Regions from separate parts of the Enterobacter sp. N5-15 genome, predicted to be linked through region 2. Evidence: predicted binding sites of a transcription regulator. Region 2 holds the regulator's gene; the other holds the start of a gene.
What was found. Region 2 encodes Fur, which represses iron uptake genes when iron is present. Its sites were predicted from a motif close to ATAATAATGAGAACNACTATCAA; they were not measured.
Positions count from the first base shown of each region.

Region 1 (5,146 bases), 1.7 Mb from region 2:
TTTGGAATGTAGTCGTCCGCGCCGATTTCGAGGCCCACGATACGGTCAACTTCCTCGCCCTTCGCCGTCACCATGATGATCGGCATCGGGTTGCTCTGGCTGCGCAGACGGCGGCAGATAGAAAGCCCGTCTTCGCCGGGCAGCATCAGGTCGAGCACCATCAGGTGGAAAGATTCACGGGTCAGCAGACGGTCCATCTGCTCAGCGTTCGCGACGCTACGAACCTGGAAGCCCTGCTCAGTCAGATAACGTTCCAGCAGCGCACGCAGGCGCATGTCGTCATCCACGACCAGAATTTTGTAGTTCTCTTGCATTGTGTGTACTCCCAAAGGTTCGGATAGTCTTTGTAACAGCGTATTCTAAAAAAGTGCACGTATTCGACCAGCTAATTCTGGTATAAATTCTAGTCGAAATTGTTACAAAGCATATTTAACAGCAGCTTATCTGCTCATTTCATCACATAAATCATTATTAATCCTGTCTGTTACACTGTGTGGTACGTATTGTGCGCAAGACAGAAAACCGGCAGCAAAGGCTTTACCATGAAAACGCCCCTGATCACCCGCGAAGGGTATGAGAAACTCAAAAAAGAGATGGATTACCTCTGGCGCGAAGAGCGTCCTGAAGTAACCAAAAAAGTCACCTGGGCGGCAAGCCTGGGCGATCGCAGCGAAAACGCTGACTACCAGTACAATAAAAAGCGGCTGCGCGAAATTGACCGCCGGGTTCGCTATCTGACCAAGTGCCTCGAGAATCTCAAAATTGTCGATTACTCCCCGCAGCAGGAGGGCAAGGTATTTTTCGGCGCGTGGGTGGAAATTGAAAACGACGACGGTGACACCCTGCGGTTTCGCATTGTCGGCTACGATGAAATTTTTGGTCGTAAGGATTACATCTCCATCGACTCCCCGATGGCCCGCGCTCTACTGAAAAAGGAAGTGGGCGATCTGGCCGTCGTTCAGACCCCGGCCGGAGAAGCCAGCTGGTACGTCAATGAGATCGTCTACGTAAAATAGTCCGAGAGCGCCCTCCCCGGCTGGCATTTTGCCGTGTCAGCCCGTATAACTATCCCCTGATTTTTCGACTCAACAGATGATAAAGCCATGATGAAAGATTCGCTCTGCCGCATTATTGCGGGTGATATTCAGGCCAGAGCCGAACAGGTAGAAGCTGCCGTTCGCCTGCTTGATGAAGGGAACACCGTGCCGTTTATTGCACGCTATCGTAAGGAAGTCACCGGCGGTCTGGATGACACGCAGCTGCGTAACCTGGAGACCCGTCTGGGCTATCTGCGCGAGCTGGAAGAACGTCGTCAGGCGATCCTCAAATCCATCGGCGAACAGGGCAAACTGACCAGCGAGCTGGAAAGCGCCATTAACGGTACCCTGAGCAAAACCGAACTCGAAGATCTCTATCTGCCGTATAAACCGAAGCGCCGCACGCGCGGGCAGATTGCGATTGAAGCGGGCCTTGAGCCGCTGGCCGACCTGCTGTGGAACGAGCCGTCCCACGACCCGGAAACCGAAGCCGCCAAATTTATCGACGCCGACAAAGGCGTAGCGGACACCAAGGCCGCCCTCGACGGCGCGCGCTACATTCTGATGGAGCGCTTCGCCGAAGACGCCGCCCTGCTCGCTAAAGTGCGTGATTACCTGTGGAAGAATGCCCACATCGTCTCTACCGTCGTCGCGGGTAAAGAGGAAGAAGGCGCGAAATTCCGCGACTACTTCGATCACCACGAACCGATCTCTACCGCCCCTTCACACCGCGCGCTGGCGATGTTCCGCGGCCGCAACGAAGGCGTGCTCCAGCTCTCCCTGAACGCCGACCCGCAGTTTGACGAGCCGCCGAAAGAGAGCCACTGCGAGCAGATCATTATCGACCATCTCGGCCTGCGCCTGAACAACGCCCCGGCGGACAGCTGGCGCAAAGGCGTGGTGAGCTGGACCTGGCGCATCAAGGTGCTGATGCACCTCGAAACCGAGCTGATGGGCACCGTGCGCGAGCGCGCCGAAGATGAAGCGATTAACGTCTTCGCCCGTAACCTGCACGACCTGCTGATGGCCGCCCCTGCCGGCCTGCGCGCAACCATGGGTCTCGATCCGGGTCTGCGTACCGGCGTGAAGGTCGCCGTGGTTGACGGCACCGGCAAGCTCGTCGCCACCGACACCATCTATCCGCACACCGGCCAGGCAGCGAAAGCGGCCGTCGTGGTGGCGGCGCTGTGCGAAAAATACAACGTGGAGCTGGTTGCCATCGGCAACGGTACGGCGTCCCGCGAAACCGAACGTTTCTACCTCGACGTGCAGAAGCAGTTCCCGAAAGTGACGGCGCAGAAAGTGATCGTCAGCGAAGCGGGGGCATCCGTCTATTCCGCCTCCGAGCTGGCGGCGCTGGAGTTCCCGGACCTGGACGTTTCCCTGCGCGGTGCGGTTTCAATCGCTCGCCGCCTGCAGGATCCGCTGGCGGAGCTGGTGAAGATCGACCCGAAATCTATCGGCGTGGGTCAGTATCAGCACGACGTGAGCCAGACTCAGCTGGCGCGCAAGCTGGATGCGGTGGTGGAAGACTGCGTAAACGCCGTCGGCGTTGACCTGAACACCGCCTCCGTCCCCCTGCTGACCCGCGTGGCGGGCTTAACCCGCATGATGGCGCAGAACATCGTCGCCTGGCGTGATGAGAACGGCCAGTTCCAGAACCGTCAGCAGCTGCTGAAGGTGAGCCGTCTGGGGCCAAAAGCCTTTGAGCAGTGCGCGGGCTTCCTGCGCATCAACCACGGCGATAACCCCCTGGATGCCTCTACCGTTCACCCGGAAGCGTACCCTGTGGTGGAACGCATTCTGGCCGCCACCCAGCAGGCACTGAAAGATCTTATGGGTGACAACAGCGCCCTGCGCAACCTGAAAGCCGTTGATTTCACCGACGACAAATTTGGTGTCCCAACCGTCACCGACATCATCAAAGAGCTGGAAAAGCCGGGCCGCGATCCGCGTCCTGAGTTCAAAACGGCGACCTTTGCTGACGGCGTGGAAACCATGAACGACCTGCTGCCCGGCATGGTGCTGGAAGGCGCGGTGACCAACGTGACCAACTTTGGCGCGTTTGTGGATATCGGCGTGCATCAGGACGGACTGGTGCATATCTCATCCCTCGCCGACAAGTTCGTTGAAGACCCGCACACCGTGGTCAAAGCGGGCGACATCGTGAAGGTCAAAGTGCTGGAAGTGGATCTGCAGCGCAAGCGTATCGCCCTGACCATGCGTCTGGACGAGCAGCCTGGCGACACCAACGCGCGCCGCGGCGGCAATGGCGGTGGCCGCGAGCAGCAGCGTCCGGCCGCGAAAGCAGCAAAACCGCGCGGACGTGATGCGCAGCCTGCCGGCAACAGCGCGATGATGGATGCGCTGGCGGCAGCGATGGGTAAGAAACGCTAAGGTTGTCAATGCCCGGTGGCGCTGCGCTTACCGGGCCTACGGTTTTGTAGGCCGGGCAAACGCAGTGCCGCCCGGCAAGCAGGCCGCAGCGAATTAAAATAAATAGAATGTAGCCATATTTAAACCACTAATTATCACCCCGTTAACAAATACTCCTCTTTTCATTTTCCAGGCAATTCAGCAAATATTGAGCAAGGTCAAACAGGCCGTAAATTAATACCGCAAACAACATTCCGTCACAGTTTTAATATTGCTGATAAAAACTATTCTCATTATCATCCCATAGTAGATAATTTAACCTTTCGTGGAATCAGGCGTTATGCAATTCACTCCAGACAGTGCATGGAAGATTACCGGTTTTACCCGCGAAATTAGCCCGGCCTATCGGCAAAAGCTGCTGTCGCTGGGCATGCTGCCCGGCTCGTCATTCCAGGTCGTGCGCGTGGCGCCGCTAGGTGACCCGGTTCACATCGAAACCCGCCGCGTGAATCTGGTGCTGCGTAAGAAAGACCTCGCGTTAATAGAAGTCGAAGCCTTATCCCGATAACAAGCCAGCGGTTTCAGTGAGTCTAAAAAAATGAAAAAGTTAACTATTGGCTTAATTGGCAATCCTAATTCCGGCAAGACCACCCTTTTTAACCAGCTGACCGGCGCACGCCAGCGCGTGGGCAACTGGGCGGGCGTGACGGTTGAGCGTAAAGAGGGCCAGTTCACGACAACGGACAATCAGGTGACGCTGGTTGACCTTCCCGGCACCTACTCCTTAACCACCATTTCGTCGCAAACCTCGCTCGATGAGCAGATTGCCTGCCACTATATTCTTGGCGGCGACGCGGACCTGCTGATCAACGTGGTCGACGCCTCCAATCTCGAGCGTAACCTTTATCTGACGCTGCAGCTGCTGGAGCTGGGTATCCCCTGCATCGTGGCGCTCAACATGCTCGACATTGCGGAGAAACAAAAGCTGCGCATCGACGTCGATGCCCTCTCCGCGCGCCTGGGGTGCCCGGTCGTTCCGCTGGTCTCGACGCGCGCTCGCGGTATTGACGCGCTGAAGCTGGCCATTGACCGTCACCAGGGTAATCGCGACATTGAGCTGGTGCATTACGCGCAGCCTCTCCTGCGCGAAGCCAATTTGCTGGCGCAGGAGATGGACAACAGCATGCCTGCGAAACAGCGCCTGTGGCTCGGCCTGCAGATGCTGGAAGGCGATATCTACAGCCGCGCTTACGCCGGGCATGCGGCAGATAAGCTGGACGCGACGGTAGCCCGTCTTAGCGACGAGCTGGACGACCCGGCGCTGCACATCGCCGATGCGCGTTATCAGGCCATCGCCTCGATTTGCGACGTTGTCAGCAACGCCCTGACGGCAGAACCCAGCCGCTTTACGGCAGCGGTGGATAAAGTGGTGCTTAACCGCTTCCTCGGTTTGCCCATCTTCCTGCTGGTGATGTACGTGATGTTCCTGCTCGCCATTAACATCGGTGGCGCACTCCAGCCCATTTTCGACGCTGGTTCCGTCGCGGTCTTCGTGCACGGTATTCAGTGGGTGGGTTACACCCTGCACTTCCCGGAATGGTTAACCATCTTCCTCGCACAGGGGATCGGCGGCGGTATCAACACCGTTCTGCCTCTGGTGCCGCAGATCGGCATGATGTATCTGTTCCTCTCGTTCCTGGAAGATTCCGGCTACATGGCGCGCGCCGCGTTCG
Region 1 is NZ_CM170150.1:4,482,408-4,487,553, forward strand. Features, by position in the region: gene ompR (osmolarity response regulator transcription factor OmpR) at 1-314, opposite strand, end outside; gene greB (transcription elongation factor GreB) at 543-1,016, shown strand; gene AC2TE5_RS21300 (Tex family protein) at 1,104-3,434, shown strand; gene feoA (ferrous iron transporter A) at 3,754-3,981, shown strand; gene feoB (Fe(2+) transporter permease subunit FeoB) at 4,012-5,146, shown strand, end outside.
Region 1: the regulator Fur is predicted to act here: its motif matches at 3,691-3,713, upstream of feoA (ferrous iron transporter A).

Region 2 (5,146 bases):
GAAAGCGGCAGGCTTCATCGACGATTCTACCCTCACGGGCGGTATTTATTACTGGCAGCGTGAACGTGACCGTAAAGACGTCACTGAAGATAAATATAAAACCAACCTTTCGCACTCCACCTGGAACGCCAACCTGGACTTCCAGTCAGGCTATGCCGCGGATATGTTCGGTCTGGATATCGCTGCGTTCACCGCGATTGAAATGGCGGAAAACGGCGACAGCGGCCACCCGAATGAAATCGCCTTCTCCTCCAGTAACAAAGCGTATAAAGAAGACTGGTCCGGCGATAAGAGCGGTATCAGCCTTTACAAAGCCGCTGCGAAATTTAAATACGGCCCGGTATGGGCGCGCGGTGGTTATATTCAGCCAACTGGCCAGACCCTGTTAGCGCCGCACTGGAGCTTTATGCCGGGTACCTATCAGGGTGCGGAAGCCGGGGCTAACTTTGACTACGGTGATGCGGGTGCGTTGAGCTTCTCCTATATGTGGACCAACGAGTACAAAGCGCCGTGGCACATCGAGATGGACAAGTTCTACCAGAACGATAAAAAAACCAAAGTCGATTACCTGCACTCGCTGGGCGCGAAGTACGATTTCAAAAACGATCTGGTGCTTGAAGCGGCATTTGGTCAGGCACAGGGCTATATCGATCAGTATTTTGCCAAGGCCAGCTATAAATTCGATGTCGCGGGTAGCCCGCTGAGCACCAGCTATCAGTTCTACGGTACGCGCGATAAAGTCAGTAACGGCGGCGTCAATGACATTTATGACGGCACCGCGTGGCTGCAGGCGTTAACCTTCGGCTACAAGGTCGGTCAGGTTGATTTGCGTCTGGAAGGCACATGGGTGAAGGCGGAAGGGCAGCAGGGCTACTTCCTGCAGCGTATGACGCCGACCTACGCCTCCTCCAACGGTCGTCTTGATATCTGGTGGGATAACCGTTCCGACTTCAACGCCGACGGCGAGAAAGCGGTCTTCTTCGGCGCAATGTATGATCTGAAAAACTGGAACCTGCCTGGCTGGGCGGTGGGCGCTTCTTACGCTTACGCCTGGGACGCAAAACCTGCCGATATGGCAACCCCGGACGCATACTACGATCCCAACTATCGCCTGAAAGAGTCTTCCTACAGCCTCGATGCTATCTATACCCTGCAGGATGGCCGCGCGAAAGGCACGATGTTCAAACTGCACTTCACCCAGTATGACAACCACTCCGATATCCCGAGCTATGCGGGCGGTTACGGCAACATCTTCCAGGATGAACGTGACGTGAAATTCATGGTTATCGCCCCATTCACCATCTTCTGATGAACGCACCGGCGGGCTGAGTCCCGCCGGTATGGAGACTGCACATGATGAAAAAAATCGTAATCGTCGCGTTGCTGGCATCAGGGCTGGTGGCGTGTGCTCAGACACAGGCGCCGAAAGAGGACACCCGTCTGAAGGAGGCGTATAGCGCCTGTATTAATACTGCGGAAGGTTCGCCGGAGAAGATTGAAGCCTGTCAGAGCGTGCTGAACGTGCTGAAGAAAGAGAAAGCGCACGAGCAGTTCGCTACGCAGGAGAACGTCCGCGTGATGGATTACCAGGCCTGCATTCAGGCGCGTAAAACCGGTAACGATCAGGAAGTGGCGAAGCGTTGCGATAAGATCTGGAACGAGATACGCAATAACAATAAATAAGTTGCTTTACGCCCGGTAAGCGCAGCGCCACCGGGCTTTTTTCAGGCAAAAAAAAGCCAACCTTGCGGCTGGCTCAGAGTATGAACGCTCGCTTATTTCGCGTCGTGCGCGTGGTCGTCTTCGCGGCAGTCGCCTTCAGCGCAGTGACCGTAAAGGTACAGGCTGTGGTTCGTCAGGCGGATGCCATGACGCGCCGCGATTTCACGCTGGCGTGATTCAATGGAATCATCGCTGAATTCAATGACCTTGCCGCAATCGAGGCAGATCAGATGATCGTGGTGCTGCTGCTGGGTCAGTTCGAAAACAGATTTACCGCCTTCGAAATTATGACGGGTAACAATGCCCGCGTCATCAAACTGGTTCAGCACGCGATAGACGGTAGCCAGCCCAATCTCTTCACCCATGTCGATAAGACGTTTATAGAGGTCTTCCGCACTGACATGGTGATTGTCTGGACCCTGAAGCACTTCAAGGATTTTTAACCGAGGAAGCGTAACTTTCAGGCCAGCCTTCTTTAATGCGGTATTGTTGTCAGTCATGCGGAATCTGTCCTGTTGCTAAACGATTCACTTCTGTAGGAAGTGACAGAAAATGCACCTGGGATAATGCGTCTCATTATAGAACTGCCATGGCTAAATGAAAACTGCAAGTCTCAGGCAAAATATGCTTATAAAAATGGGGTATCACCAACAAACTTGCTCAATGGAAAACCACACTTTATCAGGGAGACATTGTACAGGTCTGGGCGAAAAAGTTAAAAGATTGTAGCGATTAATTTAATCGGTTTGACCTGGAGCACGGGCGCAGCCGCCGCTGCGCCGCGATAAAAATCAGGCGTTCAGAATATCGTCCAGGTGCAGTTCCTCACGGATCTGCTTCACCCATTTCTCAACGCGCTCTGCCGTCAGCTCTGGCTGACGGTCTTCGTCAATAGCCAGACCCACGAAGTGATCGTCATCGGCCAGGCCTTTAGACGCTTCGAAGTGGTAACCGGCGGTCGGCCAGTGGCCTACGATAACCGCGCCATTCGGCTCAATGATATCGCGGATGGTACCCAGCGCGTCACAGAAGTATTCGGCGTAGTCTTCCTGATCGCCACAGCCAAACAGGGCCACCAGCTTACCGTTGAAGTCCACTTCTTCCAGCGTCGGGAAGAAATCATCCCAGTCGCACTGGGCTTCACCGTAGTACCAGGTTGGGATACCCAGCAGCAGAATGTCATAGCCTTCCAGATCTTCTTTGCTGCTCTTAGCGATGTCATGCACATCAGCAACGTCTTTACCGAGCTGTTTTTGAATGTTTTTTGCGATATTTTCGGTATTGCCGGTATCACTGCCAAAGAAAATGCCGATGATTGCCATGAGTAAAATAACCTCTTGAAACTTAATAGTATGGTGGCGCAATTCGGCCACGGATAAGGGCAATAATAGCAGAACTGGCAACCCTGCGGAAACAGCTATCGCGCAGGACTGCACTCTGTGCTACATGAAAAGGGCGATAAAGGGGATTTTCAGACTTATGCCTGGCTGCGTAACGTCTCAAGCTGGACGAGCAACATCTCTTCAATGAGCTCGCTGCGGCTGATATTTCGCGCGTCAGCCAGCTCGTTCAGCGCATCGACGGCGTCGGCGTTAAGCTTCAGTTCGACACGCTTAAGCCCACGATTTTTATCGCGTTTAAGCTGGTTGCGTTTATTGATACGCAGCTGTTCATCGCGCGAAAGCGGATTCGTCTTGGGTCGTCCCGGGCGACGCTCATTCGCGAACAGATCTAGTGTCGTACGGTCCGTTTGTTCTTTGGCCATGATTCAGAGACTTCGGGGGAAACACGCCGCCCTGCTAATGCCCGGGCGATAAGCGCGCCATCATACATCACCAAAAACGGCACGCCAACGACTGGAAGCCCACAGCCTTCCAGTCGCTTTCTTTTTAATCAATTTGCAGTATCAGCGAGATAGCGGCGAATGGCGCGCAGTACGGCATCCGGTTTTTCCGCATGCACCCAGTGCCCGGCACCGGCAATCACGTGGGCGCGAGCCTGCGGGAATTGGGCCAGCAGCGTGTCGCGGTACGCGTCGGTAACGTAAGGAGAGTTTCCGCCGCGAATAAAGAGGGTAGGGTGTGGCCAGGCGGGGACGGTTTCCCAGCCCACGATGTTGTTGTACTGGTCCCAGAGCACCGGCACGTTAAAACGCCATTGCCCGTCAACAAACGACTTCAGCAGGAACTGCACGACGCCTTCTTCATCAAGATGCTCACGCATGACGGCAGCCGCCTGTTGGCGTGTCGCGACACCCGCTTCTGTGACCGCATTAATGGCGGCAAAAATCTCGTCATGACGGCGGACATCGTAATCCACGGGCGCGACGTCAATCACCACCAGGCCGCTAATACGCTCCGGGGCCCGCGCCGTCAGGGCCATCACTGCTTTGCCACCCATTGAATGCCCGATCAGCGTTACCTTTTGCAGGCTATGTGCATCCAGCGTATCCAGCAGATCCCGCGCCATCGCCGCGTAGGTCATCTCGTCGGAACGCCCGGAAAGACCGTGATTGCGCATATCGACCTGTAAAATATCGTGGTCGGTAACCAGATCGCGCGCCAGCACGCCCAGGTTATCCAGGCTGCCAAAAAGCCCGTGAACCAGTACGATGGGAGAATTATTGTTCTGCGATTGTGCAGTTTGCGCTCGGGTATTCAATTTCATGGCAAAGTTCTTTTTTTACGTATGTCAGGTTAGGGTATCATGTTGACCATTCTGCCGCCCGGCTGCAAGGTTCCAGTTTAATCTGACTTTTGCCGCCAACCTGGTTTGACGCTATCCGCTGTTGGGATTTGACCTTATAATCCCAATGACTTGTATTCAGATAAGATATCGCACTGGATTAAGATGAAAACAATCGAAGTTGATGACGAACTCTATCAGTATATTGCCAGCCAGACGCGGCATATCGGGGAGAGCGCGTCCGACATTTTACGGCGCATGCTTAAAATTTCCGCCGCTTCACAGCCTGCTACCCCAGTCACCAAAGATGTCGTGTCTCAGCCAAGCGTTGTTGCGCAAGCAAAACCTGCCGTGACACCGGCAAAAGATAAAGTGCGCGCGATGCGCGAGCTGCTGCTCTCCGATGAATACGCGGAGCAGAAAAAGGCGGTTAACCGCTTTATGCTGGTGCTGTCTACACTTTATTCACTGGATAACAAAGCGTTTGCTGAAGCGACCGAGTCGCTTCACGGCCGTACTCGCGTCTATTTCGCGGGCGACGAGCAGACGCTGCTGCAAAATGGCAATCAAACCAAGCCCAAACATGTTCCTGGCACCCCGTACTGGGTGATCACCAATACCAATACGGGCCGCAAGTGCAGCATGATTGAACACATCATGCAGTCCATGCAGTTCCCGGCGGAATTGATTGAAAAGGTTTGCGGTACAATTTAACCCTTGCATCAGAAGGACCCGGTAA
Region 2 is NZ_CM170150.1:1,327,806-1,332,951, forward strand. Features, by position in the region: gene chiP (chitoporin ChiP) at 1-1,309, shown strand, start outside; gene chiQ (ChiQ/YbfN family lipoprotein) at 1,357-1,683, shown strand; gene fur (ferric iron uptake transcriptional regulator) at 1,776-2,222, opposite strand; gene fldA (flavodoxin FldA) at 2,514-3,044, opposite strand; gene ybfE (LexA regulated protein) at 3,200-3,487, opposite strand; gene ybfF (esterase) at 3,616-4,389, opposite strand; gene seqA (replication initiation negative regulator SeqA) at 4,573-5,121, shown strand; gene pgm (phosphoglucomutase (alpha-D-glucose-1,6-bisphosphate-dependent)) at 5,146-5,146, shown strand, end outside.